One region of the Paenibacillus mesotrionivorans genome, then DNA from elsewhere that is predicted to be linked to it. Evidence: predicted binding sites of a transcription regulator. Region 1 holds the regulator's gene; each other region holds the start of a gene.

Region 1 (3,136 bases):
AGCGCCATTCTTCGACAGTTCTTTTTTGATGCAAAAGATAGTATAATATTGACATCTGCCACCTTGTCCGTGGACAAGAAATTTCATTATATCTGCGAACAGCTGGGGCTTATGGAGAATAGCCCGTCCGGCAAGGTCCGGACGGTCATTCTGCCATCCCCCTTTCAATACAGGGAGCAGGCGCTGGTAGCGGTGCCCCGCGATTTTCCCAATATTAAGGGCAGTGCCGCCGAAGCGTATTATATCGAGAAGCTTACGGAATCTCTGCGCGATGTGGCGGTGGCAACCAACGGAAGAATGCTTGTGCTGTTCACCTCGTACCGGATGCTGAAGGCGGTTCACCAGAGGCTGAAGGAAGAGCTGGCCTCAAGAGGGATTCAGGTGCTGGGGCAGGGGATGGACGGCGGCAACCGGAGTAAGCTGACGCGGATGTTCAAGGACAGTGCCGCAAGTGTCCTGCTGGGCACCAGCTCCTTCTGGGAGGGTGTGGACATTCCCGGAGATGCGTTAAGCTGCCTGGCTATTGTGAGATTGCCTTTTCAGCCGCCCAACCATCCTCTTGTGGAGGCCAAGTGCGAGCTTTATAAGGAAAAAGGACAGAACCCCTTTATCAAATATTCTGTGCCCCAGGCGGTTATCCGCTTCAAACAGGGCTTCGGCCGGCTGGTGCGGACCGCCACCGATAAAGGAACGGTTATTGTCTATGATACCCGGGTGATTGATACGGCATACGGCAAGCATTTTCTTTACTCCCTGCCCGGGCCGAAGATTGAGCATATGACAACTTCGCAATTGGTGCCGAGAATCATGGAATGGATGAGGAGTGAGGAAGGTTGAAGACGGAGAAGATTTCGGAGGCCGTCGTACGAAGGCTTCCGGTATATCTAAGGTTTCTTAACGAATTGAATATGAAGAATGTCCAGACTGTGTCCTCCCAGGACCTGGGCAACAAGTTGGACCTGAACCCGGCCCAAATCCGCAAGGATCTGGCGTATTTCGGGGAGTTCGGCAAGAAGGGGATCGGATACGATGTGAATTACCTCATCGAGAAGATCCGGCAGATTCTGAAGCTGAACCAAGACATTGCCGTTGCCCTGGTGGGAGCGGGAAACCTGGGACGGGCGCTGTGCAACTACAATGTCTATCTGAAGGACAATATGAAGATTACGGCCATCTTCGACGACAGTCCGGACAAGGTGGGCACCAGCATCAATAACCTGCAGGTGCATCCTATGAAGGAGCTGGTTGGGACGATTCGTGAGGAGGCCATCCGAATTGGCATTATCACGGTTCCGGCTTCGGAGGCCCAGTCGGTGGCGGATGAATTCGTGCGCGGCGGGGTAGAAGCGATCCTGAACTTTGCGCCGGTGATTATTAAGGTTCCGATGCACATCCGGGTGCATAATGCGGACTTTACGACGGATCTGCAAAGCCTGGCCTATTATTTGGACGAATAGCGGCATACAGAATATTATGTGGAAAGGGATGTCCCCATCAGGCGGGCATCCCTTTTTTTGATGTTTTTGTGGAGGTGGTTTTTGGCGATCGAACAGCGGGCGTTTCTCCTTGCAAAAGTGCATCTATTCTCCCCGGAACCCGACGTTTGCTGCATACCAAATGCAAAAGTGCACCTATTTCCTCCGCCCAGGCTTCATAATGCCCCCATGTGATGGAAATAACTGCATTTTTGCAGGAAAGACGATAAAACGAAGGTTTGTCTCTCCAATAAATGTACTTTTGCATTTCGGAAGAGAATGGGAGTAACGTTCTAACGTGTGCAACCCTCTAAAGCAAAGTTTGAACATGCAGTACGTTGGTGTAGTGTAAGCCTCAAAATAAAAAAAGGCCGCAATCATCGATTGCAGCCGGCTGTGGACCGCCCTGGGGCAGTCTCTTTCAAACCATCACTTACGCGTACTTCAATACAATGCCGTCCAGAATGTCGGCCACGTTCTCGCAGGCATCAGTAGTCAGCTCCAGCTGTTCATACATTTCCTTCAGCTTGAAGTCATGGTACGGATCCTTGGGATTGTGGAAAATATCCTTGATGCCTTGACGGAGCAGCTTGTCTCCTTCGTTCTCCATGCTGTTGATCTTCACGGTGAATTCGGCAATCTGCATGTACTTCTTCTTGGAAAGCAGCTTGATGGCGTCCAGTATGTATTGGCAGGCATTCACCAGCACAACCGAGAACTCCTTCATGTAATGATCCGTAGCCTGAATATTCAAATAATCAAACCGCGCGATGCATTCTTCAATGCCGTCGATCACGTCGTCCATCTTGGCAGCCAGAGCCAGAATGTCCTCCCGGTCGATGGGGGTAATAAACACCTTGTTCAGCCCGCGGAAAACGGAGTGGGTAATGGTGTCTCCCTTATGCTCCAAGTCGCGAAGCTCCTGCTGGTAGGCGGTAGGGGAGCCTTCGCTCATCATCGCCTGGCGGAATACGTGGGCAGCCTGAAGCGTATTCTCTGCGGATTGTGTCAGCAGTACGTAAAAATCCTCGTCCTGTTTCTTGCCGATTGCCATGTCCAAAGACCTCCAAGGCTTGCGGGCATTCAAGTGCCCGTTTATTCGAAAACTTCATGCATCCTTTGTTATGCATCCGTAACTCTTAAAATACCATATTCTCCGTCCCGTATGCAATGGATCTTTTCTTGATTTTCCCTTCCGGTCATTGTAGAGTGAAGAAAAGAGATTGCCTGCGGCACTTATAATTCTGCAGCAACAGGAAAGGGGCTTATCGGATGACCCGACTGGTTATTGAAAACGGTGTTTTTGTCACCGGCGACGCAGTGCGCCCGGTAGTGAAAGGATATATGGCGGTAGAGGGTGACCGGATAACGGAGCTTGAGGAGGGGGCCTATCCCGGCCAACCGGGTGAAAGCAATGTCCAGCGCCTGGACGCCCGCGGCAAGCTGTTTATGCCCGGCTGGGTGAATACCCATGGCCATGCGGCGATGGCTTATTTGCGCGGCTACGGGGATGATCTGGCCCTGCAGGTATGGCTCTCGGAGAAAATGTGGCCCAATGAAGCCAAATTTACTGCAGAGGACGTGCGGTGCGGGACCCTTCTGTCCATTGTCGAGATGATGAAGGGCGGCACCACGACCTTCGTGGATATGTATGACCATAT
Region 2 (3,136 bases), on a different contig from region 1:
GTATCCTGCGACCGGACGGGGAATCAGTGAGATTGATTTTACACTGCAAAAGGGCTCCTTCACCGTCGTCACCGGCCGGATCGGATCAGGCAAAACCACGCTGGTCCGCACGCTGCTTGGGCTGCTCCCTCCCGACGGCGGACAGGTGCTGTGGAACGGGCACCAGGTGGAGGACCCGGGTAATTTCTTCGTCCCGCCGGTGAGCGCATATACCCCGCAGGTGCCCCGGCTGTACAGCGACACCTTAACGGAAAATATCCTCCTGGGCCTGCCCAACGAGGGCGGACGGCTGCAGGAGGCGGTGCACGCGGCGGTGCTGGAGCATGACGTGGAGGAGCTGCATCTGGGGCTGGACACGGTCATCGGCCCCCGGGGCGTGAAGCTCTCCGGCGGCCAGGCCCAGCGTACGGCGGCCGCGCGGATGTTTGCCCGGGAGGCGGAGTTGTATGTGTTCGACGACCTGTCCAGCGCGTTGGATGTGGAGACGGAGCAGAAGCTGTGGGAGCGGCTGTTTGCCGGGCGCAAGGCCGCATGCTTGGTGGTCTCCCACCGCAAGGCGGTGCTGCAGCATGCCGACCGGATTTTGCTCCTGAAAGACGGCCGGCTCCACGCCTCAGGAACGCTGGCGGAGCTGTTGGATTCCAATGAGGAAATGCGGCGCCTGTGGAGCGGGGAAATTTCGTAAAGCTGGAATGTGCGGGGCAGGTACTATGAGAAGGCACTTTGGGGACGCATTATCCATAGGCACTAGAAGTTTGTCCGGGAAGTGAGTTTTGCCGCCAACCGATTCCCGCCCGCCTGCCTGCCTTCATCTAACGGACACCATGGATCTTATTTAGCTTAAAACCTGCCTTTTGCAAATCTTACGGACACCACAGCCGTTATTTGGCACTTTCCTTCTCCTGCTCAGGGTTTTGGGGAGGAATAAGTTCTCTCCAGTCCGTAAGTTCCCCAAAAACGCAATTTTCCGCTAAATAAGGTCTCTCCCGTCCGTTACGCCGACTTGCAAGACCGTACACCTGCCGCCATCACGTTACGACTGCTCGCGCATCCGCACGTCTGTCTGCCAACTCATCACGACTACTCGCCATCACGTTGCGACTGCTCGCGCGTTCGCTACCCCTACCGCTAATCCGTACGCTTGCCCGCGAGTAACTGCTTGCTTCCAAGGCCGCGGCGCCCTCCCCACCCTACAAACGGCACCCCTGGCCCCCATACCAGGGGTTTTATTGGCTTGCGCCCCGGTAAACGGATGTGTAAAGGCCAGGCGGAGCGGGTAATACTCTTTAGTGAATGCCTGCTTTGTGGTATGATATTAATCACAGTATCTAACAATTGTCACACTATTCAATCATTTTACCCAAGCTATGCGCTTTCATCCTCCAACTGTGTCTTTCTGTTATACTGTTTTCTGAATTCTGTTTCATTTCCATGGGAATGACGAAACTTGTCAAAAATCTATTTGAGGACTTTGTGACCGTTTTCACAACCTTATTTTTCCACCCTTGCGCCTCAAGGATTTGCTTTTGATTCGAAGAATTCGTTATTTGTAATGATTTTCACAAATACGTCACGAATGACCTCTTTTCAAAACAGCTAAACCGTATTATTCTATAGTCATAAGAACTGTATCAATAATTTAAATTATCTGTTTTCGGGAGGGTGACCGCAATGAAACAATGGGACGGATTCCAAGGCGGCGCATGGGAAAAGGAAATTAACGTAAGAGACTTTATTCAACAAAACGTAACTGTATATACAGGTGACGATGCTTTCCTGGCACCAGCCACGGATGCAACCAACCAATTGTGGAAGCAAGTCATGGATCTCTCGAAGCAAGAACGGGATAACGGCGGCGTGCTGGATATGGATACCGAGGTGGTTTCCACTATTACCTCCCACGGCCCCGGCTACCTGAACAAGGACCTGGAAACTGTTGTCGGCGTTCAAACTGACAAACCCTTCAAACGGTCCCTGCAGCCCTTCGGCGGTATCCGCATGGCAGAGCAAGCCTGCGAATCCTACGGCTTCAAGGTAAGTGAAGAAGTCAGCCGTATTTTCTCCGACATCCGCAAAACTCATAACCAAGGCGTATTCGATGCCTATACCGACGAAATGAAGCTGGCCCGTAAGGCCGCCATCATCACCGGTCTTCCCGACGCTTACGGCCGCGGCCGGATTATCGGCGACTACCGCCGCGTTGCTCTTTACGGTATCGATCACCTGATCGCCGAGAAAAAGAAGGACCTTTCCAACACTGGCCTGCGTACCCTGAGCGATGACATCATCCGCCTGCGTGAAGAGCTGAACGAGCAAATCCGCGCTTTGAGCGAGCTGAAGAAGCTGGGCAAGGCTTACGGCTTCGACCTGTCCCAGCCGGCACAAACTGCCAAGGAAGCCTTCCAATGGCTGTACCTGGGTTACCTGGCTGCCATCAAGGAACAAAACGGCGCTGCCATGAGCTTGGGCCGCACCTCCACATTCCTGGACATTTATGTAGAACGCGACCTGAAAGCAGGCGTCATGACCGAGCAACAAGCTCAAGAGCTGGTTGACCACTTCGTTATGAAGCTGCGTCTGGTGAAGTTTGCACGGACTCCGGAATACAACGAGCTGTTCAGCGGCGACCCCACCTGGGTAACCGAGTCCATCGGCGGTGTAGGCATGGATGGCCGTCCGCTGGTCACCAAGAGCTCCTTCCGCTTCCTGCACACCCTCGACAACCTGGGCCCGTCCCCGGAGCCGAACCTGACTGTGCTCTGGTCGACACATCTGCCTGAAGGCTTCAAGGACTACTGTGCCAAGATGTCCATCAAAACCAGCGCTATCCAGTATGAGTCCGATGATCTCATGCGCAACGAGTTCGGCGACGACTACGCCATCGCCTGCTGCGTATCCGCAATGCGTGTCGGCAAGCAAATGCAATTCTTCGGCGCCCGCGCCAACCTGGCCAAGGCTCTCCTGTACGCCATCAACGGTGGTGTGGACGAAAAGCTGAAGATTCAAGTCGGCCCGACCTTCGCTCCTATTACTTCCGAGTACCTGAACTTCGACGAAGTGATGAAGCGGTTTGACGATATGATGGAGTGGTTGGCCGAACTGTACATCAACACTCTGAACTGCATTCACTACATGC
Region 3 (3,136 bases), 260 kb from region 1:
GTAGCCGATGTGGCCAAAGCCGCAAACGCGGTGCAGCAAGCCTTCAATCCCGGCAAGGTGAATTATGGCGCCTATGGCGACACCATGCCCCATGTCCACTTCCACATCGTCCCCAAGTATGAGGGCGGCGAGCAGTGGGGGACTACCTTTGTCATGAATCCGGCTCAAACCTATCTGTCGGATGAAGAATATGCCGGCCTGATCAGCGAAATCAAGAAGCATCTGTAAGCGGCGGCACAAAGCCAAAAAGAGCCTCGGGGAATCCCTCGGGGCTCTTCTGTGTTGGTGGCAGGTCAACGGGACCTTATTCGTCTACTTGTTTGATCACCCTCGCCGGATTGCCGCCGATCACGACGTTGTCCGGGACATCCTTGGTAACCACCGAACCGGAGGCAATCACCACGTTGTTGCCGATGGTAATGCCGGGGTTAATCACTACGCGGCCGCCGATCCAAACATTGCTGCCGATGGCGACGGGTTTGCCGAATTCGGCGCCAGTATTGCGGAGGTCCGCCTGCAGGGGATGGCCCGCGGTGTAAATATGGACACTGGGTCCAAGCAGGCAGTTGTCCCCGATGCGGATTTCGCAAACGTCCAGGAACACACAATCGAAGTTGGCGTAGAAATTCTCGCCTACATGAATATTGTAGCCGTAATCACACCGGAAGTCGGGCTCAATATAAATCTGGCTGCCTGTGGAGCCCAGCAGATCCTTGAGCAATGCCTTCCGTTGTCTGGTTTCGGATTCGAGGGTCTGGTTGAACAGCCGGGTCAGCCTCCGTGCTTGGAGCCTGTCCTGGGTCAGCACTGGATCGGCCGCATTATAAAGCTCTCCGGCGAGCATCTTTTGTTTTTCGGTTTTGACGGACATATGGATGTTCCCTTCCGTGAAGTGTTTAACAGCTTCTATTTTACCACAAGAACCGGCAGATTCCTCGGAAGGGAAAGGCGATTTCACCGATTTGTGCGTTCTCTTAAAAAATTATATTTCCCCCAAAATATATTTTCATCAAATAGCTTGGAAAATCGGTAACAACGGTTACCGATTTTTTTATTTGGATTTATTATAATCTGATTAACCAATAGATGATCCAAAGAAGCTTGCAGGCAGGTATGTGAACAAATTCACGTAATTAACCGCCGGTTCAAAAAAAGCTTCGGGAAAAATGGAGAGGAGCCTAACCATGACTGCAAATAATAATCTCCGTAAAGAAAAACTGGTTCTCGTCGGCAACGGAATGGCCGGCATGAACGTGATTGAACAAATTCTCAAGCTCCAGCCACAGCAGTATGAGATCACCGTGATCGGCGAAGAGCCTCATCCCAATTATAACCGGATCCAGCTTTCCTATGTGCTGGAGGGCAGCAAAGCCCTGCCGGATATTATTCTTAACCCGATCGAGTGGTATGCGGAGAACCGGATCCGCCTGTTCACCGGCACCAAGGCTGAGCACATCGATACTGCTGCCAAGCTGGTGCGGCTGGATAACGGAGAGGCTGTGGAATATGACAAGCTGATTCTTGCTACCGGCTCCAAGCCGTTTATTCTTCCGGTGCCGGGTGCGGACAAGGAAGGGGTTGTAGGCTTCCGCAGCATCCAGGATTGCGAGGACATGATGCAGGCAGCCAAGTCGTACCGCAAAGCGGCTGTAATCGGAGGCGGTTTGTTGGGTCTGGAGGCAGCTCGCGGCTTGAAGGAGCTGGGCATGGAGGTTTCCGTCATCCACCTCATGGACCGGCTGATGGAACGCCAGCTGGACCCGGTTTCCGCAGGAATGCTGAAGTCCGAGATGGAAGCCCAAGGTTTATCCTTCTTCATGCAGGCGCAAACCTCGGAGCTGCTGGGAGACAGCCGTGTAACCGGAATCCGCTTCGCTGACGGCAGTGTGCTGGAGACGGATTTCGTCGTGATGGCTGCCGGGATCAAGCCCAATGCCGAGTTGGCCCAAGCCAGCGGCATTCCCGTGAACCGCGGCATTCTGGTCGACGATTATATGCGTACTGAGTTTGAAGGCATCTATGCCGTAGGAGAATGCAACGAGCACCGCGGCATGTGCTATGGACTGGTGGCTCCGCTTTATGAGCAAGGAGCCGTATTAGCTAAGCTGCTCTGCGGAATGGAACCTTCTCCGTATACCGGTTCCACCGTTTCCACGAAACTGAAGGTATCCGGTGTGGATGTATTCTCTGCCGGTGAATTCCTGGATGCGCCCGGCCTGACTGCCTTGACTGTTCATGATCCCTGGAAAAAAATCTACAAGAAAATCCTTCTTCGGGGTAATGCCGTTGTCGGCGGAGTGCTGTTCGGTGATGTGGCTGAGTCTGTGCGTCTGGCCCGCTGGACTGCCGAGCAGGCGGAGATGACAGAGGACATCCACCAAGCCTTGATGGGAGGCGGCGGCTGCTGTGGCGGCGGCAGCAAAACCAGCGCGGTAGATGCCATGGCTGACAGCGATATTGTCTGCGGGTGCAGCGGCGTAACCAAAGGCGTGATTTTGAACGGTATCAAGAACGATGGCTGGGCCAGCGTGGACGAAATCAAGCAGCATACGGGAGCTACCCGTTCCTGCGGCGGCTGCAAGCCGATGGTAGAGGCGCTTTTGGCCTCCGCGTTGGGAGCCGATTACGCAGCAGGCGCCCCTGCTAAGGCAGGTATCTGCGGCTGCACTGATAAGAGCCGGGAAGAAATCGTAGCGGCTATCCGGGAAAAAGGTCTGCATTCTGTCCGTGAAGTCATGAACGTGTTGGAATGGCATGAGCCGGAAGGCTGCTCCAAGTGCCGGCCGGCCTTGAATTACTACCTGGGCATGATCTGGCCGGAGGAGTACGAGGACGAACGGGAATCCCGGTTTGTCAATGAACGGCTTCACGCCAATATCCAGAAGGACGGCACCTTCAGTGTGATCCCGCGGATGTATGGAGGTGTAACCAGCCCTTCGGAGCTGAAGAAAATCGCCCAAGTGGCAGAGAAATATGATGTGAAGATGGTCAAGGTAACCGGCGGCCAGCGTTTGGACCTGCTGGGTGTGAAGAAGGAGGACCTACCGAAGGTATGGGAGGAGCTGGATATGCCTTCCGGTTACGGCTACGCCAAGTCACTGCGTACTGTAAAAACCTGCGTCGGCAACCGCTTCTG
Region 4 (3,136 bases), on a different contig from region 1:
TATGGGCCGAGTATTACGTGAAGTATATACAGGCCTATGCCGCCGAAGGTGTGGATATCTGGGGGTTAACCGTCCAGAATGAAGCCAAGGCCAAGCAGCGGTGGGATTCCTGCATCTACACCGCCGAAGAAGAACGGGATTTTGTGAAGGAGCATCTGGGTCCCGCCCTGGAGAAGCATGGGCTGTCCCATGTGAAGGTGATGATCTGGGACCATAACAAGGAACGGGTTTATGACAGGGCGAAGGTAGCCTTCACGGACGCCGCGGCGTCCAAGTACATCTGGGGCATCGGCTTCCACTGGTACTCCGGGGACCACTTCGAAGCGCTGTCCGCCGTTCATGACCGTTTTCCGGATAAGGCGCTGGTTTTCACGGAAGGCTGTCAGGAATTCTTCGGCGTCCATGCCGGGTCCTGGCTAACCGGGGAGCGTTATGGCCATGATATCATGGGCAATCTGAACCATTGGATGACCGCTTGGACGGATTGGAACATCGTGCTGGACGAACAGGGCGGACCCAACCATGTGCGCAATTTCTGCGACGCGCCGATTATTGCCGATACCACTACGGATTCGGTTATCTATGGAAGCTCCTATTATTACATCGGACACTTCAGCAAATATATCCGGCCCGGAGCCGTTCGCATCGGCTGCACCAAATACACGGACCAGTTGGAAACCACCGCTTTCCTCAATGAGGACGGCACCATTGCCGTGGTGGTGTTAAACCGGACAGAGGAGGAGCTTCCTTTTGTCCTCCGGTACAAGGAGGAGCTGGCGGAGGCGGTTATCCCTGCCCATGCCATCCAAACCTTGGTATTTTAAGCACCAGCCCGGTCACTCGAAACTTCTTTCCAAATCGGGTCAAACGGACATGCTTCGAACGCTTTCGAGTCTTTTAACCAGCCTGCGGGCTGGTTTTTTGCGTTTTTGGTGGGGCTGCCGCTGTGATATAGTTAACATACGACTACGGCGGGCACAGGGTATCATGGAAGTAGATAAATAAACGTAAATAACTACCGGGCTTGATGATAAAAAGCTTTTATTGGCATTGGCTTCAACCATGTCAGAAAGCCATTGCAGGGCCCGTCGGGAGGTGTTGGCTAATGTCACGGCTGAAGGGATTTGCGGCAACGGACAGCATCAAGCCAAACACAGGCATGGCGCCTGCCCTTCAATTGCTGAGCCGGGAGCATACCAAGCTCCGCAGAGGGATGGAGCAGGTTTGGGAATTTGCAGCTAAGTCCTCGGTGCGCAGGGAGGACTTCGTGCGGGAATGGATCCGCCGGGAGCAGAAGCTGCGGAGTGCCTGGAATCTGCATACCGAGAAGGAGGAGCAAATCCTGCTTGGTGTCCTGTCCAAATATTTGGATACTGATAAAGGTCCGGCTGCTGTTATGAAGTATGAGCATGAGCTGCTGGAAGAGACCTTCGATGAGCTGGAAGCAACCATGGACCATCTGGCGGAGCATCCCGGCGACGAGGCTGCATTCCAGAAGGTTGCCGCTCAATTCCGGCGGGCCTGCCAAGTCATCGGGGATCATTGTTATAAGGAAGAGAATGCCGCTTTTAAACTGGCCCAGAACCTGCTTACCGATTCGGAGAAGGTGCTCGTTCTGCAGATGATCCGCAAAAAGAAGCAATAACCGATAGATACACGGAAAGGATGGGAAGCTATGCTTACGGGCGCCATATTGGCCGGAGGCCAAAACCGGAGAATGGGCAAGGAAAAAGCCTTGCTTCCTTTTTCCGGTGAATTGCTCATCCAGCGTCAGATCAGAACGCTGAGCGAGGTTTGTGAGGAAATTATCGTGGTGACGAACCAGCCGACCCTGTTTCTGCCGGTTCTCGACCGCTCCATCCGGATCATTACCGATTATTATCCCGGCAAGGGGCCGTTGTCCGGCATGCATGCGGCATTGGCCTTGGCCCGGAATCCGGAGGTATGGATTGTCGGCTGCGACATGCCGTTCCTGTCCTCCTCCGCCGCTACAGCCATGCAGGAGCTGAAGGCTACCCTGAAATGCGATGCGGTGGTCCCGGTTATTGAAGGACGGTCCCATCCCCTCCACGGGATTTATTCCAAAGGCTGTGCGGATGCCATATCGGCGCTGCTCCTGTCCGGGGAGTCACGGGTTTCCGAAATGCTGCGGATGATTTATTGGCAGGAGGCGCCGGAGGCCCATTTTGAAGAAAAGCATATCGGCCTGGAATTTGTTACGAATATGAACACACCCGAAGAATACGAGTCGGCATTGAAGCATGCCGGAGAAGCAGCCCTTTCCTAAAAGGAGGGGCTGTTTTTTTATTGCGGAAAGGTGAACACACTACTGCGGTTCGGACGGAGAAACGCTTTGGAGGCTTTTGCATGGGACGGATAAATGTGACAAAACGACAAATGATGTGGAAATTGAGGATAAATGGGCAGGTTGCGGTTATTGACTAGTGATTTATTTCACAGCGACAGGGGGGTAGAAGGTGTATTTTTATCGTAACAGTGAAAGTGATTATCACTACCGGGTCATGAATAAGATAAACTATCATCCGTTTTTTCTTAATGAAAGGAGCGGGAATTATGCCGTTAACGATGCTTCCTATAGGAAAAGAAGCCGTTGTGAATGAGTGCAGAGCCAAGGAGGATACCAAGAAGTTTCTGGCTGGACTGGGCATTGTACCGGGAGTCTTTATTTCCGTCGTATCCGAGATGAAGGGCAACCTCATCGTCAGCGTGAAGGGCTCCAGACTGGCCCTCAATAAAGGCGTCGCTCAACAACTGATGGTCAATCCGTAATTTGAATAACTAGCGGCGGGGCTCCTCCAAGGGAGATGTCCCGCTTTTTATTAAGAATGATTATCATTATCAATCAACCTTAGATGGAGGACTATATGGACATTTCCCTGAAGGACCTGAAACCTGCCGAAACCGCCGTGATCAAAAGCATCGGGGTAAGCGGCCCGGTGAAGAGAAGATTGATGGATATGGGGATTACCCCAGGAGCCAAGATCATTATGCGGAAGGTGGCTCCCTTGGGAGATCCCATCGAGATTAATGTGCGGGGCTACGAGCTGACCCTGCGGAAGTCCGAAGCGGAACAAATCACAGTCGAGAAATAGTTCAAATTTCACGTAAGAATGGA

Evidence for each region. Region 1 encodes Rex, which represses fermentation and respiration genes when NADH is low (regulators of the CRP and FNR family bind a similar motif). Its sites were predicted from a motif close to TTGTGAAATATTTCACAA; they were not measured.
Region 2: pflB (formate C-acetyltransferase) is a predicted target of Rex. The motif match lies at 1,472-1,489, and genes of this name have one in related genera.
Region 3: nirB (nitrite reductase large subunit NirB) is a predicted target of Rex. The motif match lies at 1,114-1,131, and genes of this name have one in related genera.
Region 4: ACI1P1_RS06365 (hemerythrin domain-containing protein) is a predicted target of Rex. The motif match lies at 945-962, and genes of this name have one in related genera.

The regions. Positions count from the first base shown of each region.
Region 1 is NZ_JBJURJ010000001.1:269,272-272,407, reverse strand. It holds gene dinG (ATP-dependent DNA helicase DinG) at 1-837, shown strand, start outside; gene ACI1P1_RS01255 (redox-sensing transcriptional repressor Rex) at 834-1,457, shown strand; gene ACI1P1_RS01250 (DUF47 domain-containing protein) at 1,909-2,529, opposite strand; gene ACI1P1_RS01245 (amidohydrolase) at 2,748-3,136, shown strand, end outside.
Region 2 is NZ_JBJURJ010000006.1:259,444-262,579, forward strand. It holds gene ACI1P1_RS11135 (ABC transporter ATP-binding protein) at 1-685, shown strand, start outside; gene pflB (formate C-acetyltransferase) at 1,672-3,136, shown strand, end outside.
Region 3 is NZ_JBJURJ010000001.1:6,652-9,787, reverse strand. It holds gene ACI1P1_RS00050 (HIT family protein) at 1-228, shown strand, start outside; gene ACI1P1_RS00045 (maltose acetyltransferase domain-containing protein) at 305-871, opposite strand; gene nirB (nitrite reductase large subunit NirB) at 1,185-3,136, shown strand, end outside.
Region 4 is NZ_JBJURJ010000003.1:410,453-413,588, reverse strand. It holds gene ACI1P1_RS06370 (glycoside hydrolase family 30 protein) at 1-824, shown strand, start outside; gene ACI1P1_RS06365 (hemerythrin domain-containing protein) at 1,106-1,645, shown strand; gene mobA (molybdenum cofactor guanylyltransferase) at 1,676-2,287, shown strand; gene ACI1P1_RS06355 (FeoA family protein) at 2,575-2,790, shown strand; gene ACI1P1_RS06350 (FeoA family protein) at 2,886-3,113, shown strand.